DNA from 4 places in the Caldimonas thermodepolymerans genome. Region 1 is predicted to be linked to each of the others. Evidence: predicted binding sites of a transcription regulator. Region 1 holds the regulator's gene; each other region holds the start of a gene.
What was found. The regulator FNR, encoded in region 1, switches genes on or off when oxygen is low (the NO sensors DNR and NnrR bind a similar motif). The targets are predictions, from matches to a motif close to TTGATNNNNATCAA.
Positions count from the first base shown of each region.

Region 2: the regulator FNR is predicted to act here: its motif matches at 1,793-1,806, upstream of IS481_RS00330 (PHA/PHB synthase family protein).
Region 3: the regulator FNR is predicted to act here: its motif matches at 1,624-1,637, upstream of IS481_RS05970 (DUF2189 domain-containing protein).
Region 4: the regulator FNR is predicted to act here: its motif matches at 1,870-1,883, upstream of IS481_RS13285 (hemerythrin domain-containing protein).

Region 1 is NZ_CP064338.1:2,258,063-2,261,280, forward strand. Features, by position in the region: gene hemN (oxygen-independent coproporphyrinogen III oxidase) at 1-548, opposite strand, end outside; gene fnr (fumarate/nitrate reduction transcriptional regulator Fnr) at 754-1,473, shown strand; gene IS481_RS10585 (hypothetical protein) at 1,534-1,824, opposite strand; gene IS481_RS10590 (FixH family protein) at 1,836-2,150, opposite strand; gene ccoG (cytochrome c oxidase accessory protein CcoG) at 2,173-3,218, opposite strand, start outside.
Region 2 is NZ_CP064338.1:70,395-73,612, reverse strand. Features, by position in the region: gene IS481_RS00345 (GlxA family transcriptional regulator) at 1-260, shown strand, start outside; gene IS481_RS00340 (zinc-dependent alcohol dehydrogenase family protein) at 286-1,278, opposite strand; gene IS481_RS00335 (ElaB/YgaM/YqjD family protein) at 1,355-1,666, opposite strand; gene IS481_RS00330 (PHA/PHB synthase family protein) at 1,860-3,218, shown strand, end outside.
Region 3 is NZ_CP064338.1:1,246,377-1,249,594, reverse strand. Features, by position in the region: gene ileS (isoleucine--tRNA ligase) at 1-21, shown strand, start outside; gene lspA (signal peptidase II) at 21-512, shown strand; gene IS481_RS05975 (quinone oxidoreductase family protein) at 556-1,539, opposite strand; gene IS481_RS05970 (DUF2189 domain-containing protein) at 1,701-2,492, shown strand; gene IS481_RS05965 (putative signal transducing protein) at 2,502-2,810, shown strand; gene IS481_RS05960 (DMT family transporter) at 2,822-3,218, shown strand, end outside.
Region 4 is NZ_CP064338.1:2,815,418-2,818,635, reverse strand. Features, by position in the region: gene IS481_RS13290 (ATP-binding protein) at 1-1,258, shown strand, start outside; gene IS481_RS13285 (hemerythrin domain-containing protein) at 1,255-1,818, opposite strand; gene IS481_RS13280 (Crp/Fnr family transcriptional regulator) at 2,051-2,818, shown strand; gene IS481_RS13275 (hybrid sensor histidine kinase/response regulator) at 2,869-3,218, opposite strand, start outside.

The sequences.
Region 1 (3,218 bases):
TGCACGTCCGGGTCGAAGTCCTGCACGCCGAAGCTCAGGCGGTTGAAGCCCAGGCTCGCCAGGTGCGCAAGGCGCACGGGCGTGACGGTGCGCGGGTCGACCTCGATGGAGTATTCGCCGCCCGGCACCAGCCGGAACGCGGCGCGCAGCCGCCCCATCAGGCGTTCCAGCTCCGCGTCGCTGAGGAAGGTCGGGCTGCCCCCGCCGAAGTGCAGCTGCGACACCGACTGCCCGGTGCCCAGCACCTGGGTGTGCAGCTCGATCTCGCGCTCCAGCGCGTCCAGGTACTCGGCGGCGCGCTCGTGGTGCTTGGTGATGACCTTGTTGCAGGCGCAGTAGTAGCACACCGATTCGCAGAACGGGACGTGCACGTACAGCGACAGCGGCGCGCGCCGCCCGCCCACCGCCCCCGCCGCGCTGGCGCGCTGCTCCAGGGCCTGGCGGTACTGCTCCGCCGTGAAGGCCTCCACGAAGCGGTCGGCCGTCGGGTAGGAGGTGTAACGCGGGCCGGGCACGTCGAAACGGGCCAGCATCTCTTGCGTCAGCATGGGCACAGCGGTCGGGTCCATGTCGGGCACTGTGCCAGAGCCGGATGGCGCCGACTTGACACACCTCAAGGGGGATGCGGGCGGCCGAAGGAACAATGGCACGACGCTTGAGGGCCATCATGTCGCTCGACGGGAGACCTCCCCGGCCGCCGGCCGCGCGCATGCCCCGAGCCCGACCCTGACCGCGAAGCAAGGTGCGCGTCCGATGATGAAGCTGAACGAACTCAAGGTGGCCTGCTCCAGCTGCAACCTGCGCGAGCTGTGCCTGCCGGTGGGACTGTCCCGGCCGGAACTGGAAAAGCTCGACACGCTGGTGGCCAACCGGCGCTCGGTCAAGCGCGGCGAGGCGCTGTTCCATGCGGGCGACCCGTTCCAGTCGCTGTACGCGGTGCGCACGGGCTTCTTCAAGACCTGCGTCTCGTCCGAGGACGGCCGCGACCAGGTCACCGGCTTCCAGATGGCCGGGGAGCTGCTGGGGCTGGACGCGATCAGCCAGGACCGCCACACCTGCGACGCGGTCGCACTGGAGGACTCGCAGGTCTGCGTGATCCCCTACCACCAGCTGGAAACCCTGTCGCGCGAGTTCAACGACCTGCAGCGGCAGTTCCACAAGATCATGAGCCGCGAGATCGTGCGCGACCACGGCGTGATGCTGCTGCTGGGCAGCATGCGTGCGGAAGAGCGCCTCGCGGCCTTCCTGCTCAACCTGACGCAGCGCCTGCAGGCGCGCGGCTTCTCGCCCTCCGCGCTGGTGCTGCGCATGACGCGCGAGGAGATCGGCAGCTACCTCGGGCTCAAGCTCGAGACCGTCAGCCGCACCTTCTCCAAGTTCCAGGACGAAGGCCTGCTCGAGGTGAAGCAGCGCCACATCCGCATCATCGACCAGGACGGCCTGCGCCGCCTGGTCAACGGCGGCACCTGCTGAAGCGCCCGGGCAGGCCCGGCGCCCTGCCCCGGGGTCCGCGCGCCCCCGCCCCCGGCATGCTCAGCGCGCCGGAGAGCGCGGGCAGACGTCCGGGCGACCGTCCACCGGCAGCGGGCAGCGATTGATCTCGAACGGCGACATCGACAGCATCGTCGTCAGCGCACTGGAGCCCATCGTCACGGCCCAGAACACGAAGAAGCTGAGCGTGTAGACGGCCGACCGGGACAGCTCCAGCGGCGCACCGCCGAAGGTGTGCAAGTCCTCCGGGTCGACCATCGCGAAGACCAGCATCTCCAGCACCCCGGCCGCCAGGAAGGCGGGCCAGGCGATCCACATCCAGCGCTGTTTCATCGTCGTCTCCTCTACGGCTTGCCGCCCGCGGCCCCGTCATCCGGGGCCGGCGTGGCGGCGTGGTTGCGTGCCTGCAGCGCAGGTCGCAGCGCCGCCGCCTCGGCGGCCTCGCGTTGCTGCGCCAGCGTCTTGTTGATCTCGATGCCACGCCGGTAGTAGTCGTCGGCCACCACCGGGTCGGGCCGCGCCACCGCGATCATCACGGTGGCCACGCCGGCCACGACCACGGCGGCCGGGCCGCCGACCACCAGCCACATCATCGGCTCCCGCCACCAGGCCCGGGAGCGGGGTTCGACAGCGGGGGCGGAAGCGATGGTGGTGTTCATGGAAGGACTCCGGAAGGTGCCGTCAGCGCGGCACCAGGAAAGTGGATTTCTCGGTCACGGTGCGCGCCGGCTCGTCGTCGCTCGCCAGCCGCTCGATGTGGAACCAGATCGTGCTGGAGCGCCCCTGCAGCTCGTAGCCGGCCTCGGGCGGCAGCTGCACGCGCACGGCCAGCCAGCGGGCTTCGGCCGGGCCGACCTCGACCTGCGGATCGGATGCCACGGCCAGGCCGGGCAGCCCGTCGACCGACACGCGATAGCGTTGCACCGCTTCCGTGCCGTTCATGACCTGCAGGCGGTAGACGTTCTCGATGTAGCCGTCCTCGACGATGCGCGCCAGCGCACCGCGGTCGCGGATGACGTCCACCTTGAACGGGCTGCGCAGCGCGATGCTCACGACGAAGGCGATGCTGATGGCCAGCAGGATGGCGCCGTAGATCAGCACCCGGGGCCGCAGCACGCGACGGAACATCTGCGCGCGGCTCCAGCGGTTGGCCATGCCGTTCTGCGTGGAATAGCGGATCAGCCCCCGGGCATAGCCCATCTTGTCCATCACCCCGTTGCAGACATCGATACACGCGGCACAGCCAATGCACTCGTACTGTAGCCCGTTGCGGATGTCGATCCCGGTAGGACAAACCTGTACGCACAGCGTGCAGTCGATGCAGTCGCCCAGGCCCAGCTGCTTCGGGTCGGCCTTGCGCGAGCGCGAACCGCGCGGCTCGCCGCGCTGCTCGTCGTAGGTGATGATCATCGTGTCCTTGTCGAACATCGCGCTCTGGAAGCGCGCGTAGGGACACATGTACTTGCACACCTGCTCGCGCATGTAGCCGGCGTTGCCGTAGGTCGCGAAGCCGTAGAACAGCACCCAGAACCATTCCCAGGGGCCGAAGCCGAACGACAGCGCCGAAGCGGCCAGCGTCTTGATGGGCGTGAAGTAGCCGACGAAGGTGAAGCCGGTCCACAGGCCGATGGCGATCCAGACCGCCTGCTTGGCGGTCTTGCGCCAGATCTTCTCGAAGGTCCAGGGGGCCTTGTCCAGCCGCATGCGGGCGACGCGGTCGCCCTCGA
Region 2 (3,218 bases), 1.7 Mb from region 1:
TCGCGGCGCTGGCGCAACGCGTGTCGATGAGCCCGCGGCACTTCGCGCGCTCGTTCGCCGCCGAGATCGGCTGCACGCCGGCACGCTACGTCGCGCAGCAGCGCCTGCAGGCCGCCGAGCAGCTGCTGCGCCGCACGCAGTGGCCGCAGGAGCGCATCGCCGGGCACTGCGGCTACGGTTCGGTCGATGCGCTGCAGCGCGCCTTCGTGCGCCGGCATGGCGTGCCGCCGCAGGCATGGCGCCGTCGCAGCGGCCCCTGAAGCCGCCCCGCGCGAGGCGACCGGCTCAGGGGATCAGCACCGCCGCGCCCTGCAGCGCACCGGCGGCCAGGTCCGCCAGCGCCTCGTTGGCGCGCTCGAGCTGGTAGCGCGTCACCTCGACGCGCAGCGGCATGCCGGCGATCGCCGCGAGGAAGTCGCGACCGTCGGCGCGCGTGAGGTTGGCCACCGAGACCAGCTCGCGCTCCTCCCACAGCAGGCGGTACGGGAAGGACGGGATGTCGCTCATGTGGATGCCGCCGCACACGACGCGCCCGCCCTTGCGCACCGCCTGCAACGCCAGCGGCACCAGCTCGCCCACCGGGGCGAACAGGATGGCCGCGTCGAGCTCGCAGGGCGGCCGCTCGTCCGAACCGCCGGCCCAGACCGCGCCCAGCGAGCGCGCGAACGCCTGGCCGTCCCGGTCGCCCGGGCGCGTGAAGGCATGGACGCGCCGGCCCTGGTGACTGGCCACCTGGGCCAGCAGGTGGGCGGCGGCGCCGAAGCCGTACAGCCCGAGGTCCATCGCGTCGTCGCCGGCCGCGCGCAGCGAGCGGTACCCGATCAGCCCGGCGCACAGCAGCGGCGCGATGCGCGCCGCATCCGGCTCGGGCAGGCCGTCGAGCGGCAGGCAGTAGTCGGCCGCGGCAACCACGTGGGTCGCGTAGCCGCCGTCGCGCGTGTAGCCGGTGAACACCGGCGTGTCGCAGAGGTTCTCGCGCCCGGCGCCGCAATAGCGGCAGTGGCCGCAGGTCTGCCCGAGCCAGGGCACGCCGGCCCGCTGGCCGGGCCGCCACCCCGTCACGCCGGGGCCGAGCGCGTCGACCTCGCCGACGATCTCGTGGCCCGGGACGAGGGGCAGGCGCGGATGCGGCAGCTCGCCGTGCACCACGTGCAGGTCGGTGCGGCACACCGCGCAGGCGTGCACGCGCAGCCGCACCTCGCCGGATCCGGGGACCGGGTCCGGGCGCTCTTCCAGCCGCAGCGGCTGCCCGGGGGCATGCAGGACCATGGCTTTCATGGCAGTCGATGTTGTAGCGCGCTCAGGCACGGGATGCCAGTGGCGCCCGGCGCCGGCCGGGCCTCCCGCGCACGCGTCACCTGCGCAGGCCCACCAGCGCCGCGCCGACCAGCGCACCCACCGCGGCGGCCACGCCGATCACCTGCCAGGGGTGCTCGTGCACGTAGCCGTCGGTCGCGCGGCCGGCCGCACGCACCCGGCCGGCCAGGCGGTCTTCCACCTCGCCCAGCTGCTGCCGGGTCTCGGCAAGCCGGTCGAGCAGGCGCTCGTACTGTTCCTGCATCTCGCCGTTGGCCTGTCGTGCGGCCGAGCGCAGCAGCGATTCCATGTCGCGCGCCACGAGTTTCATGTCGGCCGTCAGTCGTTCCTTGCGCATCCGGGTGTCCATGGTTCAGCTCCATCGGGGCGTGCCCGCCGGCCTGCGGCGCAGGCAGCGGCACGTCCGTCCATCTTGAACCGCATCGCGCGCGCCGCTTTGCGCCAGCTCACGTCCGGCGTGCGCCGGCGACCCGCCTTGACCGGCCTCAATCCGCACGCCGGCCGTGCGCCGCAAGATGGTCCATCATCCTGCGGGAGGTCCCATGCCCGACCACGACGACCGCCGTTCCGGCAGCACCTTCCAGCCCCTCGACGTGCCCCTGAAGGTGGCGCTGGCCCGCATGACGCACGGGCTGTCGCCCTCGGCGCTGGCCAATGCGTTCAGCGACTGGTACTGGCACCTGGCGATGTCGCCCGGCAAGCAGCTGCAGCTCGCCGAAAGCGCCTGGAAGCAGCAGCTGCAGTGGCTGCTGTACGTGCAGGCCTGGGGCATGGGGCTGTGCCCGCCCTGCCAGGAACCGGGCCCGCCGGACAAGCGCTTCGCCCCGCCACAGTGGCAGCGCCCGCCCTACCACCTGCTCGCGCAGGCCTTTTTGCTCGCCCAGCAGTGGTGGCGCGAGGCCACCACCGGCGTGCGCGGTGTCTCGAAGCACCACGAGCACGTGGTGGAGTTCGTCACGCGCCAGTGGCTGGACGTCTGGTCGCCGAGCAACTTCGTCGCCACCAACCCGCAGGTGCAGGAAGAGACCCTGCGCACGCTGGGCTACAACCTGCTGCGCGGCGGCGCCAACTGGTGGCGCGACGCGCTGGCGGTGCTGACCGACGGCCGGCCCGCCGGCGTCGAGCGCTTCCGGCCCGGCGAGACGGTGGCCGTCACGCCCGGGCAGGTGGTCTACCGCAACCGGCTGATCGAGCTGATCCGCTACGCCCCCGCGACCGACAAGGTGCACCCCGAGCCGGTGCTGGTCGTGCCGTCGTGGATCATGAAGTACTACATCCTCGACCTGTCGCCCGGGAACTCGATGGTGAAGTACCTCGTCGGGCGGGGCCACACGGTGTACATGATCTCCTGGAAGAACCCCGGCGGCGAGGACCGCGACCTCGGCATGGAGGACTACCTGGACCTGGGCGTGTTCGCCGCGCTGGACGCGATCACCCGGGCGCAGCCCGAGGTGCCGTTGCACGGCGTGGGCTATTGCCTGGGCGGCACGCTGATGGCGATCGCCGCGGCGGCGCTGGCGCGCGACCGCAAGCCGCTGCTGAAGACGCTGACCCTGCTGGCCGCGCAGACCGACTTCGAGGAGCCGGGCGAGCTGGGCCTGTTCATCGACGAGAGCCAGATCGCCTTCCTCGAGGACCTGATGGCCGAACAGGGCTACCTGGACGGCCGGCAGATGGCCGGCGCCTTCGCGCTGATCAACTCCAAGGACCTGGTGTGGTCCAAGCTCGTGCACGAGTACCTGATGGGCGCGCGCACGCCGCTGACCGACCTGCGCGCCTGGAACGCCGACGCCACGCGCATGCCGCAGCGCATGCACGGCGAGTACCTGCGCCGGCTCTACCTCGACAACGACCTGGCCGAAGGCCGCTACACCGTGCATGGCCGGCCGGTCGCGCTGAAG
Region 3 (3,218 bases), 1.0 Mb from region 1:
GAAGACCGGAAGGCGGCCTGATGGCGGGCGGCAAGGGGGCAGCCAGCGTCTGGCCCTGGCTGGGGATCGCGCTGGTCGTGATCCTGCTGGACCAGTTCACCAAGACGCTGATCCTCGGCTACTACACGCCGGGGCAGGGCACGCCGGTCACGTCGTTCTTCAACATCGTGCGGGTGCACAACACCGGCGCGGCGTTCTCGTTCCTCGCCGGCGCCTCCGGCTGGCAGCGCTGGTTCTTCATCGGGCTGGGCCTGGCCGCGGCGGCGTTCATCGTCTTCATGCTGCGCCGCCACGGCCACCAGCGCCTGTTCGCCTGGGCGCTGGCGCTGATCCTGGGCGGCGCGCTGGGCAACGTGATCGACCGCGCCCTGCACGGCTACGTGGTCGACTTCCTCGACTTCCACTGGGGTGGCCGGCACTTCCCGGCCTTCAACATCGCCGACAGCGCGATCACCGTCGGCGCGGCCCTGCTGATCCTGGACGAGCTGCTGCGCGTGCGGCGCAGCCGCTGAACCGCGCCCCGGCGCGGGCGACGCCGGGACGCATGCGCGCCCGTCAGGGCAGCAGCACGCTGGAGCCGATGGTCTGGCGCGCTTCCAGGTCGATGTGCGCCTGGGCGACGTCCTTGAGCGCGTAGCGGCGCTCGACGCGGATCTTCACCTGGCCGCTGGTGACCATGCCGAACAGGTCGTCGGCCATGGCCTGGGTCGCCTCGCGGCTGCTGATGTGCGAGAACAGCGTCGGCCGCGTCACGTACAGCGACCCCTTGGCCGCGAGCGTGCCGAGCGCCACCGGCGGCACCGGGCCCGAGGCGTTGCCGTAGCTGACCATCAGGCCGAACGGCTGCAGGCAGTCAAGCGAGCCGTCCCAGGTGTCCTTGCCGACCGAGTCGTACACCACCTTCACGCCGCGCCCGCCGGTGATCTCCTTGACCCGCTCGACGAAGTTCTCGCGGCGGTAGTTGATCGCGTGCGCCGCGCCATGCTCCAGCGCCAGCCGGCACTTGTCGTCGGAGCCGGCGGTGGCGATCAGCTCCAGCCCCATCGCGCGCGCCCACTGGCAGGCGATCAGGCCCACGCCGCCGGCTGCGGCGTGGAACAGGACATGGTCGCCGGGCTGCAGGCCGCCCTGCGGCTGGGTCTTGCGCAGCAGGTACTGCACGGTCAGGCCCTTGAGCATCATCGCCGCGCCCTCCTCGAAGCTGATCGCATCGGGCAGCTGCACGACGCACTTGGCCGGCATCACGCGCACCTCGCTGTAGGCGCCGGGCGGCTGGCTGGCGTAGGCGGCGCGGTCGCCGGGCTTCAGGTGCGTGACGCCCTCGCCCACCGCCTCGACCACGCCGGCGGCCTCCATGCCGAGGGTCAGCGGCAGCGGCAGCGCGTACAGGCCGCTGCGCTGGTAGACGTCGATGAAGTTGAGGCCGCAGGCATGGTGGCGGATGCGGATCTCGCCCGGGCCGGGATCGCCGACGGCGACCTCGGCGAGCTCCATCACCTCGGGCCCGCCGTTGCGGCGGATCTGGACGGCAAGTGGCATGGCAGTCTCCTTCTCCTGGGTTCGGTAGGTCAAACAGGCGACACCATACGACGACACGGAAAAACCTGCAGTCCGCCGCCCCTCTTGATCTGCGGCAAGGCGGGAATGCGCGTTCTCCCGCGTACGCCGGCGGCGCGATTGGTCCTACGCTGCGACGCACGATGGATGCCCAGCCCGATCCGCCCGTGGGGCCGCCGGCGCCCTCCCCGTCGGCCTTCGAGCTCCCGCTGCAGCGCCTGGCGCCGGCCGACCCGCTGCGCTGGCTGGCGCGCGGCTGGCGCGACTTCCTCCGCTGCCCCGGCATCGGCCTGTTCTACGGCACCTGCTTCGCCGGCATGGGCTGGGCGCTGCTGCTGGTGTTCCGCCACGCCCCGGCCTGGACCCTGGCGCTGAGCGCCGGCTTCCTGCTGGTCGGCCCGTTCCTGTGCCTCGGGCTGTACGAGGCCAGCCGCGTGCTCGAGCGCGGCGAGCACCCCGACCTCGGCAGCTCGCTGCTCGCCTGGGAGCACAGCATCGGCACCATGGCCATCTTCGGCGGGGTGCTGCTGATCCTGGAGATGCTGTGGGGCCGCGCCTCGCTGATCGTGTTCGCGGTCAGCTTCGAGGGCATGCCGGACTTCCAGGGCTCGATCCGCCAGCTGCTGGCGGCCGAGCACCTCGAGTTCCTGGTCGCCTATGTCGCGGTGGGCAGCCTGTTCGCGGGGCTGATCTTCGCGGTCAGCGTGGTGGCCATCCCGATGATCCTGGACCGCCAGGTCGACGCGATCACCGCCGCGCTGACCAGCCTGCGGCTGGTGCTGACCCAGCCGTTCGTGATGCTGTGCTGGGGCGCGCTGATCACGGCGCTGGTGGTGCTGGCGATGCTGCCCTGGTTCCTCGGCCTGCTGGTGGTCGGCCCGGTGCTCGGGCACGCCTCGTGGCATGCCTACCGCACCGCGGTGCCGGCGCAGTAGCATGGCCGCATGCGCAAGCTCACGCAGGCCCCCAACCTCGCCATCGCCACCGTCTGGGCCGACTGCCTGAACCGCGCCGGCATCGAGGCCAGCGTGCAGCGCCTCTATGCCAGCGGCATCGCCGGCGAGATCCCGCCCGACCAGAGCCTGCCCGAGGTCTGGATCGCCGACGACGGACAGCTGGATGCCGCACGCGCCCTGCTGCACGAGCTGCAGCACCCGCGCGAACGGCGCCGGGTCTGCCAAGCTTGCAACGAGCTGATCGAAGGCCCCTTCGAGCAGTGCTGGAATTGCGGCGCTAACATGCCGGGCCTTTGAGGCCCGCACGCATGACCCGCATCGACGCCCGCACCGCCCTGCTGCTCACCCTGCCGCCCCTGCTGTGGGCGGGTAACGCCGTGATCGGGCGCATGATGGTCGGCACGGTGGCGCCGCTGACGCTGAACTTCCTGCGCTGGGTGCTGGCCGCGCTGATCCTGCTGCCGCTGGGCTGGCGCGTGCTGCGCCCCGGCAGCCCGCTGTGGTCGCGCTGGCGGCGCTTCGCGCTGCTGGGCCTGTACGGCATTGGCTGCTACAACTCGCTGCAGTACCTCGCGCTGCAGACCTCCACCCCGATCAACGTGACGCTGATCGCCGCCAGCATGCCGGTGTGGATGATCGCGATCGGCGTGCTGCTGTACCGCGAGCGCCCGAACGCGAGGCAGCTGCTCGGGGCGGCGCTGTCGC
Region 4 (3,218 bases), 560 kb from region 1:
CGCGGCCGAGGAGGCCAGCCGCGCCAAGAGCGAGTTCCTGGCCAACATGAGCCACGAAATCCGCACGCCGATGAACGGCATCATGGGCCTGGTGGACCTGACGCTGGAGACCCCGCTGACCGACACGCAGCGGCGCTACCTGACGCTGGTGAAGTCCTCGGCGGTCGCCCTGCTGAACATCATCAACGACATCCTGGACCTGTCGCGCATCGAGGCCGGCCGCATGAGCGTCGAGCACCTGGCCTTCGACGTGCGCACGCTGCTGCAGGAAGCGATCGCGCCGCTGGAACCGCGCGCGCGCGAGAAGCACCTGCAGCTCAACTGCCTGGTCGCCCCCGACGTGCCGCCGCGGCTGGTGGCCGACCCGCTGCGGCTGCGGCAGATCATCGTCAACCTGGTCGGCAACGCGATCAAGTTCACGCGCCAGGGCCGCATCGACGTCTCGGTGTGGCCCGAAGGGCAGGGCGGCTCGGCCGTGCTGCACCTGGCGGTCAGCGACACCGGCGTGGGCATCGCCCCCGACAAGCTGGAGCGCATCTTCGAATCCTTCACCCAGGCCGACAGCTCGACCACCCGCGAGTTCGGCGGCACCGGGCTGGGGCTGACGATCTCGCGCCGGCTGGCCGAGGCCATGGGCGGGCAGCTGTGGGCCGAAAGCGAGGTCGGCAAGGGCAGCCGCTTCCACCTGACGCTGCCGCTGCTGCGCGTGGACCCCGGGGAGGACGACGACCCGGAGGCCGCTCGCGAGTGGGCCGTCGCCGCCGCGCAGAACCTCAACCTTTCGCACGACAAGGCGCGTTCGCGCTTCGAGTCGACCGCCTACCGGGGGTTGGCCGGGCTGGAAGCGGACGCCGCGCCCGATGCGGGCAGCGGCCTGCACGTGCTGCTGGTCGACGACCATGCGGTCAACCGCTTCGTGGCGACCACCCTGATCCGGCGCCTGGGGCACCGAGTCACCTGCGCCGTCAGCGCCGCCGAGGTGCTGCAGCTGTGCGAGGCCGAGGGCTTCGACCTCATCTTCATGGACCTGCAGATCCCCGGCATGAGCGGCATCGAGCTCACGCACCGCATCCGCGCGATGGAAGCCATGCGCGGCGGGCATTGCCCCATCGTCGCGCTGACCGCGCACGCGATGCCGCTGGACCGCGTGCGCTGCCTGGAAGCGGGGATGGACGACTACCTCACCAAGCCGGTCGAGCAGGACCGGCTGCGCGGCGTGCTGCAGCTGGTCAGCCGCGCGCGCGGCCGCCACGCCTAGCGGCGGCCGGGCAGGTCCTGCATGCCGGGCGCGGGTGCGCCGCGGCGTCGTGCCATCTCGGCACCGATGGCCGGCAGAGCGGCTGCGTCGATCTGTTGCCGCGCGACCGGGTAGACCTGCTCGTCCTCGAGGCGCAGGTGGGCCTCGTAGAGCGCGACGAAGCGCTGGATGCGCCCGGCATCGGCCTCGTCCAGCGTGTCGGCCTCGCCGTCGGCGAGCCGCTGCAGGCCCGGGCGCAAGGCCGCCCAGGCCCGCGCCATCTCGCGATGCTCCTGCTGCAGCTGCCGCACCGCCGCCTGCACGGCGGCCGGGCCGCACGCCAGCAGCGGCGGAAACACGTGGCGCTCCTCGTCCTCGTGGTGGTGCGGGGCGGCCAGGTCGAAGTAGCGCAGCACGTCGGCGGCCGCCTGGCGCGCCGGGGCATCGTTGCCGTGCGCCTGCAGGTGCGGTACCAGAAGCGTCAGCCGCCGCAGGCTGCGGCGCACGCGATCGTGGCAGGCGGCGAGCATCTCGAACGGCTGGTCGAAGCTCGCGGCGGGGCTGGAAAAGCCGGGCAGCATGCGGTGTCCTCGCTGGAGGCGCCCATTGTGCGGCCGGGTCCGTCCGCCTGCTTGAGTCAGGTCAAGCAGGCCTGCTGCCGGCAGGGTGGGGCCGGTGCCCCCGGGGCCGCGGGGCAGACCTGGCGCAAGTCGGCGGGAATCCGGCCGGTGGCCGTGAGGCTTTCTTGAGCCAGCGCAACGTCCCGCGGCGGGCTTGCCGCCAAAGTCCGCATCACGCCGAGGAGCCCTCAACGTGAGTACCGTGTCTGCTTCCCTCATCGATCGCCAGCCGCCGCGCCTGCCGGTGCAGCTCGACCACCCGCCCGGACGCGCGATCCCGCTCGATGCGCGCACCGCCATGCTGCAGGCGGCGTTGCAGCCTGCCCGGGTGCCGCGCGAGGCGGCGCTGGCGCTGGCGCGGGAGGCCGTCGAGCACACGCTGCCGCCGGGCTGCCCGGTGCTCAGCCGCGGTGACGCGGCACATGCGCTGTGGCTGGTCGCGTCGGGGCAGGTGGCGCTGGGCACGATGTCGCAGGGGCGGCTGACGCAGCAGACGCGGCGCGTGGAGCCGGGCCAGTGGCTGGACGTGGCCAGTGCCTGGCTGAACGGCCGCTACCTGGAAGACGCGTGCACGCAGAGCGACGTGCTGCTGTGGTCCTTCCCGCTCGAGGCGGTGCGCGCCCTGTGCATTGAGCACCCGCTGCTGGCCGAGGGGCTGATCACGGTGCTGGCCGTGCGCGTGCGCGACCTGACCGAGGGCACGCTCGGCCTGATGCAGAAGGATGCCGAGGCGCGCTGCGCGACCTGGCTGCTGCAGCACGCCGAGCTGCGCCCCGGCCGCGAGGGGGCGGTGGTGGTGCTGCGCGAGCGCAAGCGCGCCATCGCCTCGCAGCTGGCAGTCACGCCCGAGACCTTCTCGCGCGTGCTGCGCCAGCTGCGCGAGAAGCAGATCATCGAAGTCGCCGGCTACACGGTGCGCGTGCTGCAGCTCGACGCGCTGCGGCGGATCGCCGGCGACTGATCGAACGGACCGGCACCGGTCCGACCGGCTCCTCGTCGAGGGCTGCCTGATCAGGCAGGGGGAGGAGGAGTCGTCGTGCGCGTTCCGTGCCGGGCCTCCGACGGAGGCCAGGCAGGGGACGCGCCCGGCCCTTCGGCCGCCGCAGGCGGCTCGCCGATCGCCAGCGCCGGCGGGGCGTCGCTGGCCGCGTGCCCGCCGTGGCGCGGCAGCGTGACTTCCAGCACCGTGCCGTGCTCCGGGCTGGAGTGCACCACCACCTGGCCGCCGTGCGCGGTGATGAAGCGTTCGACGATGTACAGCCCGAGGCCCAGCCCGCCGGGCGTGGTGCCGTCGCAGCGGTGGTAGGGCTCGAACAGCCGTGTCATCACCGAAGGCGGGATCACCCCCTGGTTGTGCACGG